One region of the Mangrovibacillus cuniculi genome, then DNA from elsewhere that is predicted to be linked to it. Evidence: a T-box and tRNA genes for the amino acid it is inferred to sense, from the RefSeq annotation. Region 1 holds a T-box; the other holds one or more tRNA genes.
What was found. A T-box is a leader RNA that pairs with one kind of tRNA and senses whether it is charged. The one in region 1 lies ahead of leuS (leucine--tRNA ligase), so its partner is inferred to be a tRNA-Leu.

Region 1 (10,897 bases):
CCCGTCTAAAGACTAAAGTAAATTGATAATCGATACTTCTTCTGATTACGATAGCATTCATTACGATTGAAACTGTAAACCCAACTATATAGGATAGAATTAATCCAGTCTCTTCTACCATATACACTAACGGAACCGTTAAAGCTAGTTTACACACAAATCCTATCAAGAAACTGAACACTGTAAATTTTTGCTTGTTTATTCCTTGTAGGATCGCTGCAGATACAGAAAAAAGTGCAAAGCCGATTGCTACCGGAGCGTATTGTCGTAAAATATCGCCACCGATTTCACTGTACCCAAAAAATGCTGTGTATAAAGGTTCCGCTAGTAAGCTCATACCTAGCGCAGCAGGGATCGTTAAGAACAACAAAATCTGAAAAATTGTATCAATTTGCTTCTTTAATTGTTTCGGTTCTTCTCTTACAAATGAAGCTGTAATAAGTGGGACAAGGGTTAACGAAAATGCTGTAGCTAACGAAACTGGGATCATCACAAGTTTATGGGAAGAGAAACTCATCGCCCCAAGTAGTGATAACGCACTCGTTTTAGCTTCTCCAGCTAACTCCATTGCTCTTGTAAACAATAATGTATCTATCATTTGATATAGAGGAATAGCAATCCCAACAATCACAAAAGGAAAAGCTGACTTAACAATCTCTTTATACATTTCAGGTAAGGATACTGTAAGCTCTCCTTTATCTTGTTCCAGAAGTTTGTCCAAATGGGGTTTTCTTTTTTTCCAATACCAAAATAAAACACATAAACCGCCTATTGCACCTACAAATGCTGCAAAGGTAGCTGCTTGGATAGCTAATACTCTGCTACCCCAAAAACTTTTACCACTAAAAATGCTCCTGTAAGTAAGAATGCAATTCGAACTATTTGCTCAACAACTTGGCTTACTGATGAAGGACCCATTGATTGATGCCCTTGAAAAAAACCTCTAATAATACTCAGAAATGGAACCAAAATCAAAGCAAAGCTAACTGTACGAATGACATTGATTACATCTTTCTCTGTAAATGGCCCTCCATTTAAATCTCCAATCGCGAGTTTAACATATAATGGTGCGAGTAAAAATAGAAAGAGGAAAGCTAAAGTACCCGATAACAGCATCAACTTAACGCTTGACCTGAATAGCTTTCTACCTATAGCATACTCTTCTACAGCATTATATTTTGCTATGTATTTAGAAACGGCAAGTGGTAATCCGCCAGTAGCAATGGAGATAAAGATGGTATAAGGGACATATCCATAATTATATAATTGAAGGAAATCTTCAGAATCCGCACCAATAATCATAACAAAAGGAATGATATAAAAAAGACCTAAAAACTTTGAAACGAACGTTCCTAACGTCAAAATGAACGTTCCACGTAACAATTTTGATGACATAGTGATCCCTTCCAAGGAGGAAAAATATCCTCTATCTTTAAATTCATAAGTTTAGTCTATCGTTTCTATAGATTTAAAACAAATTTTATCATACCATGGTTTAATGAAAAGAAAAGTAAAAGAGAAACTAGAAATGTTTTCTTATTTAAGAAAGTTAGGTGAAGATTTTGGCATATGATGTAATCGTTATAGGCGGAGGTCCTTCTGGTTTAATGGCGGCAATTGCTGCTGGTGAAGAAGGTGCTCGCGTATTACTTGTTGATAAAGGGTCTAAATTAGGAAGAAAATTGGCTATTTCAGGTGGCGGTAGATGTAACGTAACCAATAGAAAGCCAGTTGATGAAATCATTCAGCACATTCCAGGAAACGGACGTTTTCTATACAGTGCTTTTTCGGTATATAACAACGAAAATATTATTGAATTCTTCGAAGGACTAGGCATTGCTTTAAAGGAAGAAGATCACGGAAGAATGTTTCCTGTAAATAACCAGGCTCAGTCTGTGGTCGACGCGATGCTAAGACGCTTAGACGAGTTAAATGTGGATCGACGAGTAAATACAAAAGTTGCAGACTTGTTATTTAACGAAGAAAAAGAAATCTCTGGGATTCTTCTACAAGACGGAAAGGAACTACATGCTACTTCCGTTGTGATTGCAGTTGGGGGTAAATCTGTTCCTCAAACAGGTTCTACTGGAGATGGGTATCCTTGGGCAGAACGCGCTGGACACACGATTACCACACTTTTCCCAACCGAAGTTCCTTTAACCTCTAGTGAACCATACATTCGCAACAAATCTCTTCAAGGACTAGCACTAAGAGATGTTGCGGTTAGTGTATTGAATAAAAAAGGACGTCCTATCGTAACACACCAAATGGACATGTTATTTACACATTTTGGATTATCCGGCCCTGCTATTCTCCGTTGTAGTCAATATGTGGTAAAAGAACAATGGAAACGAGAAGAAAAGGAAATCTCAATAAAAATAGACAGCATGCCTTCTCAAAATGAAGAGCAAGTTTTCCAAGAAATACGCTCCATTCAGTCTAATAACGAAAAGAAAGCAGCCAAAAATGCGTTAAAAGGATTAGTTCCAGAACGGTATTTACTCTTCTTATTAGAACATGCAGAAGTAGATGCTGAGGCACCGATGAATACGATAAGTCAAGAACGAATGCGGGCGTTAGCCGGCTTTATCAAAGGATGGATTGTCCTTGTTGACGGTACTTTATCTATTGAAAAAGCTTTCGTGACAGGTGGGGGTGTGTCAGTGAAGGAAGTATTCCCGAAAACGATGGGTTCCAAATTTGTTAGAGGATTATATTTCTGTGGAGAAGTATTAGACCTGCATGGATACACAGGTGGTTATAATATAACTTCTGCACTAATTACAGGAAAACTAGCCGGCATGAATGCGGGACAACTTGCCACACTTGGATATAATGAGTTGGAGTATAGTTAATAAGAAAAAGCTTAATACAGAGCTAAAGGGGTACATTTCAAAAACGAATGTACCCCTTTTTTAATATGCTAAATATTTTAACTGATACTATGACACTGCAGAATGAATGCATATGCTAAAATCCCTGTGCAGTTACTTTGACAGTTCAATTACATTACCATTTTCTATCATTTCTTATACAAAACCATTGAACTAAAGCAATATACTTGATCACGATCTTGGTCATCCGGAAATGCAGCCACATGATATTTTATATCTACTACATTATCCGCTCGTACTTTCTTCAAAAATGCATTCATCTTTTCTTCTAGCTCTAGCTCTGTTTCTTCATCGAATAATTTAACCTGAATCATGCAAATCACCTCCTTATCAGAATAGACAGGAGGTGCACTATTTAGTCAATTATTCAGAATTTTCTTGATACCTTGTTACAAAATTTAAGAATGCTCGGGAAAACCAGAAATAACATGTTAATGAAATGAAAGTAATCGGGGTATTCCAGCCTCTATAATCAATCAACCTTGTTTTTCTTTCTATTATATGTTCGACAATAGTCATTGGAATTGTAAAGGCAAATACTTTATAGAAAGCCTGTGTCCATGTATCTTTAAATGTCCACTGATTATATAACACACACGTTATCGGAAAAAGAAGTCCATCAAATAATACACTAATCTTAAATACACGCCCTAAAAGTCGTACGGGATATCGTAATCTTTTGTTAGAAACAGCGAGTGCGTCTACAGCAGAAGAAGTAAATGCCACAAAGAAGTAGACGATGATCCAATTCTTAAAATATTTCTTTTGAATGTTAGCAATAACAACTAATAGAATGACACCAAGTCCAACTAACCCTCTTAGAATCTTCTTCTCGGACATATACCTCCTCCTTTCTGGGCGTTACTATTTATAGTCTGTACCTCTTTTAGGTAAAAATACAAAAAAAGCGAGGCCACATATAATGCGGCATCGCTTTTTTATCTATTTATTCCTTCGTTGTCGTTTTGCCTTCCCATTCAAGCATGCCACCAACCATGTTTACAACATCATGACCTTGTTCTTGAAGGTAAAGACACACATTCTCACTTCTTCTTCCAGATCGACAAATGTAAATCGTCTCTTTGTCTGCATCTAGCTGTTCTAGTGAGGCAGGAATATCTCCCATACGAATATGTTTTGCTCCAGGAATAATCCCTTCCGCTACCTCATCGTCTTCACGAACATCGATTAACGTTAATTCTTCACCGTTCTCTAATTTTTCTTGAAGTTCTTTTGTCGTAATAGTTTTTATCATGGAAATCCTCCTTTAGCCAACAACAATGTTTACTAATTTTTGTGGAACAGCAATTACTTTACGAACAGTCTTACCTTCCATGGATTCTACTACACGTGCATCATTTAATGCAATTTCTTGCATTTCTTCACGAGTAGCTGTCGCAGGAATAAGAAGTTTTGCTTTTACTTTTCCATTTACTTGTACTACGATTTCTATTTCATTATCCACTAATTTAGACTCATCGAACGTTGGCCAAGCTTCATATGTTACCGTTTCTGAATAACCAAGCTTCTCCCAAAGTTCTTCTGCAAGATGAGGAGCGACAGGTGATAGTAACTTCACGAAACCTTCTGCATGCTCTTTTGAAATTGTCTCTGCTTTATATGCATCGTTAATGAATACCATCATTTGAGAAATAGCTGTATTAAAACGTAATCCCTCATAATCTTCTGTTACTTTCTTCACAGTTTGATGATAGGACTTCTCTAATCCATCATTAGCACCAGATTGAACTTTAGATTGAAGGTTACCTTCCTCATCAACAAGTAAACGCCATACGCGGTCTAAGAATCTTCTTGCGCCATCCAATCCATTAGTTGACCACGCCACACTAGCTTCTAGTGGTCCCATAAACATTTCGTAAAGACGAAGCGTATCTGCACCGTGACTTTCTACTACAGAGTCTGGATTTACTACATTCCCTTTAGATTTACTCATCTTTTCATTATTCTCTCCAAGAATCATCCCTTGGTTAAATAATTTTTGGAACGGTTCTTTTGTCGGTACTACTCCGATATCATAAAGGAATTTATGCCAGAAACGAGCGTATAGAAGGTGAAGGACAGCATGTTCTGCTCCACCGATGTAAATATCTACAGGTAACCAATGTTTTAACTTTTCTTGTGAAGCTAATGCTTCTTCATTTGTTGGGTCGATATAACGTAGATAATACCAGCAGCTCCCTGCCCATTGTGGCATCGTGTTTGTTTCGCGACGACCTTTTTTCCCTGTAACTGGATCGACAACGTTTACCCAATCTGCAATATTTGCAAGTGGAGATTCTCCTGTTCCGGATGGTTTTATGTTCTTTGTTTTCGGAAGCATTAATGGAAGTTCGCTTTCCTCCACAGCACTCATTGTGCCATCTTCCCAATGAATGACTGGAATTGGCTCTCCCCAATAACGTTGACGGGAGAATAACCAATCACGTAGGCGGTACGTTACTTTCTTTTTACCGATTTCTTGTTCTTCTAACCAAGTAATCATGTTTGTAATAGCTTCTTCTTTACCAAGTCCATTTAGGAAATCAGAGTTAACATGTTCACCGTCACCTGTGTACGCTTCACTTTCTACATCTCCACCAGCTACCACTTCGATAATTGGTAAGTCGAATACTTTTGCAAACTCATAATCACGCTCATCATGCGCTGGGACTGCCATAATCGCTCCAGTTCCATAACTCGTTAAAACGTAATCTGCGATCCAAATCGGCATTCTCTTTCCACTTACTGGGTTAACAGCAAATGCACCTGTGAAGACACCAGTTTTCGTTTTTGCTAAATCCGTTCTTTCTAAGTCGCTTTTTAATTTTACTTGATTTACATAAGCATCAACTGCTTCTTTTTGCTCATCTGTTGTAATTACATCAACAAGAGCATGTTCCGGAGCTAGTACTGCATATGTTGCACCAAATAACGTGTCCGGACGAGTGGTAAACACGTCAAATGTTTCATCCGTTCCATCAATCTTAAATGTTACTTCTGCACCTTCCGAACGACCAATCCAGTTACGCTGCATATCTTTTAAGCTTTCTGGCCAGTCTAGATCTTCTAAATCTTCAAGTAAACGGTCTGCGTATGCTGTAATTTTTAACATCCATTGTTTCATTGGACGTCTCTCTACTGGATGTCCTCCACGCTCACTTACACCGTCAATTACTTCTTCATTTGCTAAAACTGTTCCAAGTGCTTCACACCAGTTTACTGGTACCTCGTCAACATACGCTAATCCTTTTTCATATAACTTAAGGAAAATCCATTGTGTCCACTTGTAGTAAGATGGATCGGTTGTATTTACTTCTCTGTCCCAATCATAAGAAAAACCTAATGCTTGAATTTGTCTTTTAAACGTATTGATGTTGATTTCTGTAAATTCTGCTGGATCATTTCCTGTATCGATTGCATACTGCTCTGCTGGAAGACCAAAAGCATCCCACCCCATTGGATGTAAGACATTGTATCCTTGCATACGTTTCATACGAGAAAGAATGTCCGTTGCAGTATACCCTTCTGGATGTCCTACATGAAGTCCAGCTCCAGAAGGATATGGGAACATGTCTAATGCATAAAATTTCGGTTTACCGATTTCGTCTGCTGTTTTAAATGTTTTGTTTTCTAGCCAATGTTTTTGCCACTTTTTTTCTACTTCTAAATGTTGAAAACTCACTGTTATTCCTCCTAGTGATTTAGTTATAAAGATGTAAGGTTTAGGGATGAGATATTTGTTATAGGTAAACATTCATTAATGAGACTCAGTTAAGTACGGGCCACATCACTGTGTGCATCCGAATTTGCTTGGCTCGTTTGCATAGTTACCTCAAATTAATGATACTCGGTTAAGTACAGGCCACATCACGTGGCCAACACCGAGTTGTTACTTCACGTAACAAAAAACGCCACTCATCCCTAAATAAAATAGGGACGAGAGGCGTTTTCTCCCGCGGTACCACCCACATTAGTGCACAACTGCACTCGCTTCGTTACTCCTTAACGCGGAAAACGGTCTACCCTACTGTAAGTTCAGGTAAACATCTCAAAGGCGAGTTCATACATTCCGCTGTTGACTTGCACCAACCGTCAACTCTCTGCATTAGGAAGAGGTACTACTACTCCTTTTCACCGATCAAATCTATTATGACATTATTCTATGCTTAGTTTGAAGGAAAATCAAGTGTATTATGCAGCAATGGAGGAAGATTGGGCTTTTGTCTTTATTCCTCTATCATATATAGCCGTAAAGACAAAACCTAAAAACCCAATACCCATTAGTACCATAAATAAAGGTGCCATTCCATAAGAATCCACGATAATACCACCTAATAACGGTCCAATCATTCTTCCACCTGTAGCAGTACTATTCACAATACCTTGATAGAACCCTTCTCTACCTTCTGGAGCTAAGGAACTCGCGATAGTTGGGACAGCTGGCCAAACTAACATTTCACCTATTGTCAAAATAATCATTGAAACGGCAAAAATGGTAAAGTTTTGCGCAAAAATTAAAATGAAAAAAGAAAGAGTGAATATGGCAATTCCAACAAGCATTTGAGCCTTAATATGATTTTGCATTCTATTTATAATAGGCTTGATTAAAGGTTGACCAAGTACAATTAATCCACCATTTAAAGTCCAAAGTAATCCGTACTGATTTAAAGAAATACCTAGCTCTTGTGTGTATGTGGAAATCGTGGATTGCCATTGGACATATCCAATCCAACACATTATATATCCAGCACACAATAACGCCAGTGCTATAATTCTTGATTTATTTTTTATTGGCTTTGCTTCTTGAATAACAGATGTCTGTATTGCTCCTTCTACTTTAATCGTTTTATATCCAAATAAGGCTAAGAAGAAGAAAATGACATACATCCCAAAGTTGGCCATAAATATCCAGTCAAACGAGAATTTAGCAACAAAAGCCCCTAACGCTGCACCTAAGGCAACTCCTACGTTCTGTGCTACATAAATAGCATTAAATGGTTTTCTACCACCTTCTGGCCAAACAGTGCCGGCCATTGCATAAACTGATGGAAAAACCATACCTGAGCCAAAACCAACAGTTGCTAAAAAGATGACATAATAAGGCCAATCATGCCAAAGTGATAAGCCAGCTAGTGAAATGACGGAAATGGTTGCACCAGTAATAATGGATCGATAGCCGCCTATTTTATCAAATAGCCAACCACCCACTAAGTTACCAACTACACTTGTTCCCGCATTAATCATTAACACCAATCCTGCAACGGTTAATGATTTACCTAATTCTTGATGAATGTAAATAGCATTTAATGGCCATAAAAAAGAAGCTCCCGTGACATTTATCATCATTCCAATTACCAAAAGCCAAAGTGATTTAGGCATGAACATACGCTCCTTTATATAACTTCCCTTAAGCATTGTAACGCATCTTGAAGTGGGAATATATATAAAAGAAATATCAGAAAAAAGAGTTAGACAAAAGACCCAGCAATTATGATAATTGCTGGGTCTTAGTTACTTAATAATCTTGCTGAGCTCTCTTACGATTAGCTTTTTTCACTTGATCCACAGGAGATTGATGATTTGCAAATTCTTCTCTTCCACTACTTGTCTTTTGCTCTGGATTAGCTTGATCTGATTTTGGTTTTACCATCTTAGTACCCTCCTGTAAACTTTTCTGGACGATCATGATTTAAAAGGATCATTTCATTCTGAAGACTTTGAAGTTGTAGACGCATACGATGAAGTTGTTCCTTTTGTTGCCAGTTTGCACTTTCTGTCAACTTTAACACTTCATTGACAGCAGTCTCTAATAGACCTTGAGCTTCTACATACTCCAAATCATGATAATGCTCTTGTCTGTTTGCTTCAACAAACTGTTCTTGAGCTAATCTCAATGCATCTTCACAATGTTGTAAACACTCTTCTACTGATTTACGTGTTGCCATCGTCATCTCTCCCTTGAGCCAATAATGGAATTGCTCCCCTTTAGATTGAACCAAAAGACAAGTTTTCATGTTGGAAAGTACATGAAATACTCTTCCTTCCATGCTAAAATGGTGGTCATTAGGAACACTTATAGAGAGGACATTAAACATGACAAACCAAATTAGCCTCCCCTTCGATATAAAAGAACAACGATTTTACTCATGGAACACGCAATTAAAAGAACACTTCGGTCAAAAAATTATTAAAGTCTCCCTTGATGGCGGATTTGACTGTCCTAATAGAGACGGTACTGTGGCTCATGGTGGTTGTACGTTTTGCTCAGCTGCAGGTTCAGGTGATTTTGCTGGCAACCGAGTAGAGCCACCCCCCGTGCAATTTCAAAAAGGTGTAGAAAAAATGTCTTCTAAGTGGAAATCTGGTAAATATATTGCTTATTTCCAAGCTTTCACTAACACGCATGCGCCTGTAGGAGTATTACGTGAACGATTTGAATCTGTACTTACATTAGATGGTGTTGTAGGAATTTCTATTGCTACAAGACCTGATTGTTTACCAGATGATGTGTTAGATTATTTAGAGGAACTTCACCACAGAACTTATTTGTGGGTAGAATTAGGACTTCAAACCATTCATGAAAGAACTGCACTTTTAATAAATAGAGCTCATGATTTAAAGACGTACGATAAAGGGGTACAAGCACTACGCAAACGAGGCATTCGCGTTTGCACACATTTAATTAACGGATTACCTCTCGAAAATTACAATATGATGATGGAAACAGCACAATATGTTGCCGACCAAGATATTCAAGGTGTTAAACTTCATTTGCTACATCTTTTAAAAGGAACACCAATGGTAAAGCAATACGAAAAAGGATTAGTCGAATTTATGTCCCAACAAGACTACATTGAATTAATCTGTGATCAGTTAGAAATATTACCTTCTTCTGTCACCATACATCGTATTACTGGTGATGGTCCGCTCTCTCTCATGGTTGGCCCAATGTGGAGCTCCGATAAATGGAGTGTATTAAATGGAATCAATCAAGAGTTACGCAATCGTGATAGTTGGCAAGGAAAGAAAGTGCGAGGTTAAAGACATGACGTTAGATAGAGTGATGACATTTGCAAAAAAACTATTGACTGAACGAGTCATATCCGGAGATTGTGTAGTTGATGGCACGATGGGAAACGGACATGACACTGCGTTCTTAGCAGGGTTAGTTGGAGATAATGGAAAAGTTTTAGCGTTTGACGTACAGAATCAAGCAGTGGAAAATACCACTACTCGCTTGAAAGAATTAGGTCTCCTAGAACGAGTCAACTGTATTTTAGACGGACATGAGAATGTAGCAACATATTTGTCTGCTTACGAAGAAAAACCTCTACGTGCAGCAATGTTTAACCTAGGCTATTTGCCAGGCGGAGATAAATCAATTGTTACAACGCCTGATACTACAATTACTGCGATTAATGTATTGTGTAAAAAAATAGAAAGAAAAGGCATTATAGCGCTTATTGTTTATCATGGACATGAAGAAGGCAAAATAGAGAGAGATGCAGTAGTGTCTCATGTATCGCAACTAAATCAAAAAGAATTCGACGTAGCAAAGTATGAATTCATCAACCAAGTAAATGATCCTCCGTTTTTGTTGTTGATTTCTAAAAAATAATTATGAAATAGAGTCTTGGACAAATCCTGAAAGTGACTGCAATGGGATTTCCACTGCAGGGGGACGCTTTCCACGGGGCGGGTTGCTGAGCCTCCTCGTCGCTGAAGAACGCTCCTGCGGGCTCTCAGTAACCCACCTTTCCCGTAGGAGTCGCCCCCTTCCGCTCCAATCCCAAAGTTATATTCTGTAAATTTATAATTCTGCAATATTATAAATTTAGATCCAACGTCAAAAAGGTACATTCGTTTTTTTCGAAATGTACCTTTTTTGTTTTGTCCAAACCTCTATGTTATTTAAACCACCCTTTTTCCTTCGACTGCGTGATGGCCTCTATTCGATTTTTCACTTCTAATTTGTCTAGAATAGTGGAGATATAATTCCTTAC
Region 2 (4,500 bases), 850 kb from region 1:
GATAGGGTGAAAGCCCGAGAGAGCCGCAGTGAATAGGCCCAGGCGACTGTTTAGCAAAAACACAGGTCTCTGCGAAGCCGCAAGGCGAAGTATAGGGGCTGACGCCTGCCCGGTGCTGGAAGGTTAAGGAGAGGGGTTAGCTCACGCGAAGCTCTGAACCGAAGCCCCAGTAAACGGCGGCCGTAACTATAACGGTCCTAAGGTAGCGAAATTCCTTGTCGGGTAAGTTCCGACCCGCACGAAAGGCGTAACGATCTGGGCACTGTCTCAACGAGAGACTCGGTGAAATTATAGTACCTGTGAAGATGCAGGTTACCCGCGACAGGACGGAAAGACCCCGTGGAGCTTTACTGCAACCTGATATTGAATTTTGGTACAGCTTGTACAGGATAGGTAGGAGCCTTGGAAGCCGGAGCGCCAGCTTCGGTGGAGGCATTGGTGGGATACTACCCTGGCTGTATTGAACTTCTAACCCGCGCCCCTTATCGGGGTGGGAGACAGTGTCAGGTGGGCAGTTTGACTGGGGCGGTCGCCTCCTAAAAGGTAACGGAGGCGCCCAAAGGTTCCCTCAGAATGGTTGGAAATCATTCGTAGAGTGTAAAGGCACAAGGGAGCTTGACTGCGAGACCTACAAGTCGAGCAGGGACGAAAGTCGGGCTTAGTGATCCGGTGGTTCCGCATGGAAGGGCCATCGCTCAACGGATAAAAGCTACCCCGGGGATAACAGGCTTATCTCCCCCAAGAGTCCACATCGACGGGGAGGTTTGGCACCTCGATGTCGGCTCATCGCATCCTGGGGCTGTAGTCGGTCCCAAGGGTTGGGCTGTTCGCCCATTAAAGCGGTACGCGAGCTGGGTTCAGAACGTCGTGAGACAGTTCGGTCCCTATCCGTCGTGGGCGTAGGAAATTTGAGAGGAGCTGTCCTTAGTACGAGAGGACCGGGATGGACGCACCGCTGGTGTACCAGTTGTCTTGCCAAAGGCATCGCTGGGTAGCTATGTGCGGAAGGGATAAGTGCTGAAAGCATCTAAGCATGAAGCCCCCTCAAGATGAGATTTCCCATTCGTAAGAAGTAAGATCCCTGAAAGATGATCAGGTAGATAGGTTCGAGGTGGAAGCATGGCGACATGTGGAGCTGACGAATACTAATCGATCGAGGACTTAACCAAGTCAAACTTGGTGATTCTCGGCAATACGCTTTGGTGGCGCGCAGTATTTAGTTTTGAAAGAACAACGTTCTTTTACATGTACATAGAGTCTGGTGGCGATAGCGAGAAGGTCACACCCGTTCCCATCCCGAACACGGCAGTTAAGCTTCTCAGCGCCAATGGTAGTTGGGGGTTCTCCCCCTGTGAGAGTAGGACGTCGCCAGGCTTAAAATACGGAGGATTAGCTCAGCTGGGAGAGCACCTGCCTTACAAGCAGGGGGTCGGCGGTTCGATCCCGTCATCCTCCACCATATATTTGCCGGTGTAGCTCAGTTGGTAGAGCAACTGACTTGTAATCAGTAGGTCGTGGGTTCGACTCCTATCGCCGGCACCATTTTCTCTTTAGTTTATAAAGAGCCATTAGCTCAGTTGGTAGAGCATCTGACTTTTAATCAGAGGGTCGAAGGTTCGAATCCTTCATGGCTCACCATTTGCGGGTGTGGCGGAATTGGCAGACGCACTAGACTTAGGATCTAGCGCCGCAAGGCGTGGGGGTTCGACTCCCTTCACCCGCATAATTTCATAACGCGGAAGTAGTTCAGTGGTAGAACACCACCTTGCCAAGGTGGGGGTCGCGGGTTCGAATCCCGTCTTCCGCTCCAACAATTAGATAGTGCCGGGGTGGCGGAACTGGCAGACGCACAGGACTTAAAATCCTGCGGTAGGTGACTACCGTACCGGTTCGATTCCGGTCCTCGGCACCATTCTTAAAAATTTAAAAGCGCCCGTAGCTCAATTGGATAGAGCGTTTGACTACGGATCAAAAGGTTAGGGGTTCGACTCCTCTCGGGCGCGCCATATATATCGGGGAGTAGCTCAGCTTGGTAGAGCACTTGGTTTGGGACCAAGGGGTCGCAGGTTCGAATCCTGTCTTCCCGACCATTACATATTTAACAGATTACGGGGCCTTAGCTCAGCTGGGAGAGCGCCTGCTTTGCACGCAGGAGGTCAGCGGTTCGATCCCGCTAGGCTCCACCAATTTTATTATTGAACTTTGAAAACTAAACAAACCAAGTGCCAACGTTTAATTCAGTTGTTTCTAGGAAACAACAAAACAAGTTTTTTATGAGCTAATCAAACATCTATTGGAGAGTTTGATCCTGGCTCAGGACGAACGCTGGCGGCGTGCCTAATACATGCAAGTCGAGCGGACTTGTGGGAGCTTGCTCCCGCAAGTTAGCGGCGGACGGGTGAGTAACACGTGGGTAACCTGCCTGTAAGATTGGGATAACTCCGGGAAACCGGGGCTAATACCGAATAACATCATTTGTCGCATGACAGATGATTCAAAGGTGGCTTCGGCTATCACTTACAGATGGACCCGCGGCGCATTAGCTAGTTGGTGAGGTAACGGCTCACCAAGGCGACGATGCGTAGCCGACCTGAGAGGGTGATCGGCCACACTGGGACTGAGACACGGCCCAGACTCCTACGGGAGGCAGCAGTAGGGAATCTTCCGCAATGGACGAAAGTCTGACGGAGCAACGCCGCGTGAGTGAAGAAGGTTTTCGGATCGTAAAACTCTGTTGTTAGGGAAGAACAAGTACCGTTCGAATAGGGCGGTACCTTGACGGTACCTAACCAGAAAGCCACGGCTAACTACGTGCCAGCAGCCGCGGTAATACGTAGGTGGCAAGCGTTGTCCGGAATTATTGGGCGTAAAGCGCGCGCAGGTGGTTTCTTAAGTCTGATGTGAAAGCCCACGGCTCAACCGTGGAGGGTCATTGGAAACTGGGAAACTTGAGTGCAGAAGAGGAAAGTGGAATTCCACGTGTAGCGGTGAAATGCGTAGAGATGTGGAGGAACACCAGTGGCGAAGGCGACTTTCTGGTCTGTAACTGACACTGAGGCGCGAAAGCGTGGGGAGCAAACAGGATTAGATACCCTGGTAGTCCACGCCGTAAACGATGAGTGCTAAGTGTTGGAGGGTTTCCGCCCTTCAGTGCTGCAGCTAACGCATTAAGCACTCCGCCTGGGGAGTACGGTCGCAAGACTGAAACTCAAAGGAATTGACGGGGGCCCGCACAAGCGGTGGAGCATGTGGTTTAATTCGAAGCAACGCGAAGAACCTTACCAGCTCTTGACATCCTCTGACAACCCTAGAGATAGGGCGTTCCCCTTCGGGGGACAGAGTGACAGGTGGTGCATGGTTGTCGTCAGCTCGTGTCGTGAGATGTTGGGTTAAGTCCCGCAACGAGCGCAACCCTTGATCTTAGTTGCCATCATTCAGTTGGGCACTCTAAGGTGACTGCCGGTGACAAACCGGAGGAAGGTGGGGATGACGTCAAATCATCATGCCCCTTATGAGCTGGGCTACACACGTGCTACAATGGACGGTACAAAGGGCTGCAAGACCGCGAGGTTAAGCCAATCCCATAAAACCGTTCTCAGTTCGGATTGTAGGCTGCAACTCGCCTACATGAAGCTGGAATCGCTAGTAATCGCGGATCAGCATGCCGCGGTGAATACGTTCCCGGGCCTTGTACACACCGCCCGTCACACCACGAGAGTTTGTAACACCCGAAGTCGGTGGGGTAACCTTTTGGAGCCAGCCGCCTAAGGTGGGACAGATGATTGGGGTGAAGTCGTAACAAGGTAGCCGTATCGGAAGGTGCGGCTGGATCACCTCCTTTCTAAGGATATATTACGGAACAGTACTTCTTCGGAAGTACTGACGTTCGGCACATATATTGGTTTGTTTAGTTTTGATGGTTCAATCCATCAAAACTTTTGTTCTTTGAAAACTAAATACTGTAAGACACCAAAGCAATTAAAACCGAGAATCGCCATCTTAAGATTTCTTTCCATTATGGTAAGAAAAAATATAGCATTATTAACGGTTAAGTTAATAAGGGCGCACGGTGGATGCCTTGGCACTAGGAGCCGATGAAGGACGTCACTAACAACGATATGCTTCGGGGAGCTGTAAGTAAGCTTTGATCCGGAGATTTCCGAATGGGGAAACCCACTGTTCGTAATGGAACAGTATCCTTCTCTGAATACATAGGAGTTGGAAGGCAGACCCGGGGAACTGAAACATCTAAGTACCCGGAGGAAGAGAAAGCAAACGCGATTCCCTTAGTAGCGGCGAGCGAAACGGGAACAGCCCAAACCAAGAGGCTTGCCTCTTGGGGTTGTAGGACACTCTATACGGAGTTACAAAAGAACGAGGTAGATGAAGCGACCTGGAAAGGTCCGCAAGAGAAGGTAAAAGCCCTGTAGTCGAAATCTTGTTCTCTCCTGAGTGGATCCTGAGTACGGCGGAACACGTGAAATTCCGTCGGAATCCGGG

Region 2: it encodes a tRNA-Leu, which carries the amino acid that the T-box ahead of leuS (leucine--tRNA ligase) is inferred to sense. The anticodon was not compared.

What each region holds. Positions count from the first base shown of each region.
Region 1 is NZ_CP049742.1:1,955,562-1,966,458, forward strand. Features, by position in the region: gene G8O30_RS10030 (lipid II flippase MurJ) at 1-868, opposite strand, end outside; gene G8O30_RS16215 (oligosaccharide flippase family protein) at 811-1,395, opposite strand; gene G8O30_RS10035 (BaiN/RdsA family NAD(P)/FAD-dependent oxidoreductase) at 1,563-2,855, shown strand; gene G8O30_RS10040 (sporulation protein Cse60) at 3,023-3,208, opposite strand; gene G8O30_RS10045 (CBO0543 family protein) at 3,258-3,734, opposite strand; gene G8O30_RS10050 (rhodanese-like domain-containing protein) at 3,841-4,155, opposite strand; gene leuS (leucine--tRNA ligase) at 4,162-6,576, opposite strand; T-box leader at 6,824-7,038, opposite strand; gene G8O30_RS10060 (MDR family MFS transporter) at 7,086-8,273, opposite strand; gene G8O30_RS10065 (glycogen biosynthesis protein GlgD) at 8,410-8,544, opposite strand; gene G8O30_RS10070 (YtzC family protein) at 8,546-8,839, opposite strand; gene mnmL (tRNA modification radical SAM protein MnmL/YtqA) at 8,988-9,935, shown strand; gene mnmM (tRNA 5-(aminomethyl)-2-thiouridylate-methyltransferase MnmM) at 9,940-10,512, shown strand; gene G8O30_RS10085 (response regulator transcription factor) at 10,802-10,897, opposite strand, start outside.
Region 2 is NZ_CP049742.1:2,807,565-2,812,064, forward strand. Features, by position in the region: rRNA gene G8O30_RS14150 (23S ribosomal RNA) at 1-1,169, shown strand, start outside; rRNA gene rrf (5S ribosomal RNA) at 1,258-1,374, shown strand; tRNA gene G8O30_RS14160 (tRNA-Val) at 1,384-1,459, shown strand; tRNA gene G8O30_RS14165 (tRNA-Thr) at 1,467-1,542, shown strand; tRNA gene G8O30_RS14170 (tRNA-Lys) at 1,563-1,638, shown strand; tRNA gene G8O30_RS14175 (tRNA-Leu) at 1,642-1,723, shown strand; tRNA gene G8O30_RS14180 (tRNA-Gly) at 1,736-1,810, shown strand; tRNA gene G8O30_RS14185 (tRNA-Leu) at 1,824-1,912, shown strand; tRNA gene G8O30_RS14190 (tRNA-Arg) at 1,930-2,006, shown strand; tRNA gene G8O30_RS14195 (tRNA-Pro) at 2,014-2,090, shown strand; tRNA gene G8O30_RS14200 (tRNA-Ala) at 2,111-2,186, shown strand; rRNA gene G8O30_RS14205 (16S ribosomal RNA) at 2,291-3,841, shown strand; rRNA gene G8O30_RS14210 (23S ribosomal RNA) at 4,047-4,500, shown strand, end outside.